Linked DNA regions of Wigglesworthia glossinidia endosymbiont of Glossina morsitans morsitans (Yale colony). The protein of the gene in region 2 interacts with the protein of the main gene of each other region in a pairwise test. Links are inferred from orthologs where the notes say so. Each region holds a gene or a part of one and is shown on either strand. Other genes may lie near its edges.

The links. The genes of interacting proteins can lie anywhere in the genome.
Region 1: the proteins of leuS (region 2) and ligA interact in binary tests that used the Escherichia coli proteins (3 or more experiments, as listed by UniProt). The link is inferred for Wigglesworthia glossinidia endosymbiont of Glossina morsitans morsitans (Yale colony) from one-to-one orthologs.

Annotation. Positions count from the first base shown.
Region 1 is NC_016893.1:329,425-332,318, reverse strand. It holds ligA (NAD-dependent DNA ligase LigA), read right to left. Parts: upstream 2,386-2,894; coding sequence 616-2,385; downstream 1-615. Other genes in the region: WIGMOR_RS01620 (5'-methylthioadenosine/adenosylhomocysteine nucleosidase), read left to right, coding at 2,889-2,894; putA (trifunctional transcriptional regulator/proline dehydrogenase/L-glutamate gamma-semialdehyde dehydrogenase), read right to left, coding at 1-330. UniProt on the Escherichia coli protein: DNA ligase that catalyzes the formation of phosphodiester linkages between 5'-phosphoryl and 3'-hydroxyl groups in double-stranded DNA using NAD as a coenzyme and as the energy source for the reaction.
Region 2 is NC_016893.1:640,965-644,433, forward strand. Bases 176-3,361 are described here. They hold leuS (leucine--tRNA ligase), read right to left. Parts: upstream 2,969-3,361; coding sequence 383-2,968; downstream 176-382. Other genes in these bases: WIGMOR_RS03085 (LPS-assembly lipoprotein LptE), read right to left, coding at 176-288. Also shown: more of WIGMOR_RS03085, read right to left, coding at 1-175; WIGMOR_RS03095 (16S rRNA (uracil(1498)-N(3))-methyltransferase), read left to right, coding at 3,405-3,469.

The DNA.
Region 1 (2,894 bases), 310 kb from region 2 along the record:
GTCTAACAATTTAGGCAAAATTTTAGTTTCAGCAATGCTCCATGACCTGGTAACTCGTGAACGTAAATGTGATTGAGGTAATATTTGTTGGGCAAAGTCAAAAAAAGGTTGCGAAAAACTTTCTGTATTTATTAAATATTTTTCGTTTTCAGAATTATTTAAATTTTCAATTTTTTTATTAGATTTTAATGTTTTTTCCAACGTATCAAGATGAAGAAAAATTGCTTGTTTTACTAACCAATTCGGCGTACGATTTAACCGATTTGATAGTTTTTCGATACGATGGAGTAATTTGTCGTCTAATTTAACACCTAATATGTTATTGTCCATCCTTTTATCTCGTATTTATTGATTTTAAGTTAGTTAAACATTTTGACATTAATTTATTTTAATTTTAAAAATAAAAAATATTGCAAGAATTAATCTTATATTTTTTTTGAAGTTCAATAAATTCTGTACATATCATAAATTAATATGCATATTGTTCATTTTTATCTTAAAAAGATAATTGTTTAATGTAAAATAGATTTTATATAAAATTTTTTATTTTCTATTATTCAGATTTTATATCATATAATTGTTGTTGTTGATTAATTCTTTGAAAAAGAAAGTAAATTATTTTATTTTTAAGTTTAGTTGCAATAAATCTTGTATAAAACTTATGTTATTTTTATTTTCTAAAAATTTTCTAATACATACAGCTGTAGATTGACCTATATCTTTTATTTTTAATAATGAATGAAAATCAGAATTTATAAAATTGTAATATGTTTTATAGTAATTCTCAAGATTTATAGACGTTGTTAATCCGACTTGGGGAATACCTAAGCCGTATATAAGACGATGTAATTTTACTTCTTTAGAATTTTTAATAGAATTGATTAAATTTTTTCCGGATTTCAATTGAATTTTATTAATACGTGTAATTTTTTTGAGATCTAATCGAAAAAAATCTGCCGGAGTAATTAAAATTTTTTTATCTACTAGCTTAGAAATTATTTTTTTTCCCATGCCTCGAATATTTAAAGCATTACGAGAAGCAAAATGTATTAAAGCTGCTTTTTTTTGTGCATGACATGTGATACCTCCACTGCAGTACCATTTTTTTTTGCCTACAATACTTATAATATCTGAATCGCAGATTTTACATTTTTTAGGAAAAATAATTTTTTTTGCATTTTTTGTACGCTTCGAAAATATTACTTTAGAAATTTTGGGAATGACTTCTCCTACATGTTTTACAATTACGGTATCATTAATCATAACATTTAATCTATTTATTTCATTAAAATTATATAAAGAAACAAATTTTACAATTGTACCTAAAAAACATACAGGTTTAATTTGAGCTATAGGTGTTACAATTCCTGTACGACCGATAGTAAAATCTACACTTATGATTTTTGTAATTTTTTCTAATGCTGGAAACTTATAAGCGATAGCCCATTTTGGTGCTTTAGCAACACATCCTATTTTATTTTGATGTAATATAGAGTCTACTTTTATTACAATGCCATCTATTTCAAAATCTAAAGTTTTTCGAATTTTTTTAATTGTATTGTAATAATTAACAATTTGATGTAGTCCTACGCAAATCTTTGTATAATGATTAGTTGGTATGTTCCATAATTTCAAAATTTTTAATCTTTTATACTGACTATCCGGTAATTTATATCCATCTGAGTAGCCAATTCCATAAGCATAAAACATTAAATATCTGTTTTCTGTAATCTTTGGATTAATTTGTCTTAAAGAACCCGAAGCAGCGTTACGCGGATTAGAAAATAATTTTTTATTATTTAACTTAGCTACTTCATTAAGTTTGAAAAATTTGGATTTATTAATAAAAACTTCTCCTCTTATTTCTATATATTTACAAGCAGTATCATTTGTTTTTAAATTATACGGTATTGTTTGCATCATTAAGGCATTTTTTGTTACATCTTCGCCAAAAACTCCATTTCCTCGAGTAGAGGCTCGAACGAGTATTCCGTATTCATATGTTAAATTTATAGCTAATCCGTCAATTTTTAATTCGCAACAATATGTGATTTCTTCTCCGGTATTGAGAATTTTTTGTATTTTTTTATTGAATTTGAATAATTCTGTGTTGTTAGAAATGCTATCTAAAGATAGCATTAAAGATTTATGTTGTATCTGTAAAAGTTTTACATTACAATCTTGTCCTATTGCTTGTGTAGGTGAATCTTGAGAACGTAAAAACGGGTATTTATGTTCTAATTTACTTAGTTTTAATAAATTAAAGTCGTATACTGAATCTTCAACTAAAGATTGATTTTTATTATAATAATAATCTGACCACAAGTTAAGTTTTTTACGAAGATAAAATATTCTATTTTTTATATTTTTATATTTGTTTGACATATTTTGTATTTAAAATTGTATATATTTTTTGATAATTTATGTTAAAAAATACAATATACAAATATTAGCAATTTTTTAAATTAAAACAATAATGCTATAAATTTAATTTTTATTAAAAATTTAAAATGATAAGTAAAAATAATTTTTATATCATTTAAATAAAATATAGATTATTTTTTTTAAAAAGTTAAATTTATAATTATATGTTCGTGAAATTATTATAAAGTCTTCTCATTTAGGTGAGATGTCCGAGTGGTTTAAGGAGCAGGCCTGGAAAGCATGTATACGCATTGTGCGTATCGAGGGTTCGAATCCCTCTCTCACCGTAGAAATATATCAATTAATAAAATTTGTACATATATCAATTGTATTAAAATAATTTAAAAAATAAATAGTAAATTGATTAATAAATTAAATTGTGTACATCAATATTATTAATTCTAAATAAAACTTTTTACAATATAAACATACAAAAAAAATTATACACGGTATAAAATTATCTTATGATA
Region 2 (3,469 bases):
ATCAAAATAGATACGGGATATAGTGACGTTGACCGGAATATTTTGATGCATACTAAAGCGCAACTCTGCTTTAATATTAAAAATTATTTGATATTCTAAGAGCTTATATAAATTAGAAAACTCTATTTTTTTTATTATCTCTGAAGTGCTAATAATATTTAATAGAGGAATTTTATTTTTTTCTGAATTAGCATTTATTAATTGAATATTATAAGATCTAAATGCATTATAAGCAGTTAAATATTGGATGTTGCATGTATTAATGCATTTAAAATATAATGCGTGCATATTATAATTCTTACAAAATTTTATTTTATCAAAACTAACGCAGCTATACAGAACAGCCGGAACTAATATAGTTAATATTAATTTTTTAATAAAATTATTCATTCAATACAAAATTAATCAATTTATTTTTAATATAGATAATTTTTTTTATTTTTTTATTTTTTAAAGAATTTTTTATTATTATACTTTTAAAAATTTTCTCTTTAATATATTTTTCATTACTTTTAAATTTAAATATCATAACTTTTTTAAATTTTCCATTAACTTGAACAATAATTTTTTTTTTCTTTTTTATAACATCAGAGTTTATTTTTGGCCATTCAGCATAATCAATATCTTTAGAACCTTTTAATTCACGCCATAATATGAAACATACATGAGGTGTAAATGGATAAAGTAAGCGTATAATAATCATAAGAATTTTTTTTGTTATTGATCGATTACATTTATTATTTTTAATAGCATTACGTAAGTAATTTGTAAGTTTCATAATTAATGCAACTACAGTATTAAATTTATATTTGTTTTCAAAATTTTCAGTAATTTTTATAATAATTTTTTGAGTTTGAAGTATTAAATTTGAAGATTCATGATTATTTTCAGAAGTTTCTTTTAATTTATTATTTTTATTTTTTTCGACATAATCAAAAGTCATATTCCAAATTTTTTTAATAAATCGATAAGCTCCTTGAATTCCTTTTTCTGTCCATTCTAACGAAGCCTCTGGTGGCGCCGCAAATACAATAAATAAACGTAATGTATCTGCGCCATATTTACGAATGATATTATTTGGATGCACACCGTTATTTTTTGATTTAGACATTTTATGCATTCCAGTATGAATAAGCTTATGCCCTAAAGAATCTACAGCGTTTACAATTTGATTATTTTCATTTCTTTTAAAATTATTATTTACTGGAGTAGTCCAAATTTGGCTTCCCGAGCTAGAGATATAATAAAATGTATCTGACAATACCATACCTTGGCATAATAATTTTTTTATTGGTTCATTTGAATTTACTAAATTCATATCTTTAAATAATTTATGATAAAATCTTAAATACAAAAGATGCATGGTCGCGTGTTCTACGCCTCCTATGTATAAATCTACTGGTAACCAGTAGTTCACAGCATTAGTATTTAACATACCGTGTATGTAATGAGGACAAGTATAACGATATAAGTACCAAGAAGATTGTATAAAAGTATCAAATGTATCCGTTTCTCTTGTAAATCGATTTTTTTTGTAATAAATATTAATCCAATTAGCATAATTTTTTAAAGAATCAACTAATTGATCAGTATTCTTTTCTGGAAGAATGACTGGTAATTCATTTTCAGATACAGTAAAAATCTCGTTTTTATTATTTTTAATTATAGGAATTGGCGCTCCCCAATATCTTTGTCTGGAAATACACCAATCTTTTAATCTATAATGAATAATATTTTTTCCTATATGATTTGAAATTAAAAATTGAGATATTTTTTTACTTCCATCACAAAATTTTAATCCATTAAATTGCCCTGAATTACATAAAGTACTAGTCTGCATCAATTTTTTCTGTTTAAAATTAATGAAATTACCTTTACTATCTTTTAGTACATGTAGTATTGGTAAATTGTATTTTTTAGCAAAATCCCATTGGTCTTTAGAATATACAGGAACAGATAATATGGCATTATTAGAAGAATCCGGTATAAAAAAGAAATTACAGATCCATATCGGTAGTTTTTTTTGAGATATAGGATGAATTGCAAATAAAGATGTAAAAATTCCTTTTTGATGATTCTGTTTAATATTTGTTTCAGAATTTTTTTCTGTTTGACATTTATGTATAAATGTATATAAATCATAATTTGAGCTTTTTACTGATTTTAACAGTATATGATCAGAAGAAATTATTACAAACGTTCCTCCCATAAAAGTAGCTATGTTATTTATATAGATTTTAATTTTTTTACTGTAATTGTAAATTGATAATTCAACTTCTATGCCTTTTGATTTGCCAATCCAATTTTTTTGCATTATTTTAACTTTTTTTGGCCAATTTTCTAACGTTTGAATATCATTTAATAATCTATCTGCATAATTAGTAATTTTTATAAACCATTGTGGAATTATTTTTTTTTTAATTCGAGAATTACAGCGCCAACACGAATTATTAATAACTTGTTCATTAGCCAATACTGTTTGATCTTTTGAGCACCAATTAACTGTAGATTTTTTTTTATACGCTATATTTTTATTATACAGTTGAATGAAAAACCATTGATCCCAACGATAATAGTTAGGATGACATGTAATAATTTCTCGATTCCAATCATAACTGCATCCTAAAGATTTGAGTTGTTGTTTCATATTTTGAATACATTGCAAAGTCCATTTTTCAGGAGAAGTATTATTTTTTATTGCTGCATGTTCAGCAGGTAAACCAAAAGCGTCCCATCCAATTGGGTGTAGTACATTTTTTCCAAGCATTCTTTGGTATCTTGCGACGGCATCTCCTAAAATGTAATTTCTGACATGACCCATATGCAAATCTCCGGATGGATATGGCAACATAGATAAACAGTAATATTTTTCTTTTTCAGAGTTTTCAGTCACTTCAAAAGTTTTTTTTTCTTCCCAATATTTTTGTACAAAATTTTCTATTTTTTTATGATTATAATCTTTTTGCATAACAAATGGAGTCCTATAACTCAATTTGAAAAAGTTATTGATTTTTTATTGTCTTAATAAGAATTTTTGTTTTACATAAACAAGATGTGATAAAATTTGAAAATTAAAAAATTTTTATATTAACTGTATATTGTTTATTATTCGTACAATTATTTTCAAATTTTTACTTCAAATTTTTTCTTAAAATTTAATTTTAAAACAATTTATATAAATTATATTAATAATATTTTAAAACAAAATCAATTATAAAACTGTTATATTTTATATATTAATTTAATTTTACAATTATTGAAAAATTTTAAAAAGTATATAATTAATTCTTTTTTGAATTTAAAATATATTTTTATAAGTTTTTTTAATAAAAATTAAATATAATATTTATTAAATAATAAAGTAAAATTTATATAAATTAATCTATGTTAATTGAATTATTAAAATGCATATTTTTAGAATATATCACTCACAAGAATTAAGTTTAAATAAAACTATTATTATATCTGA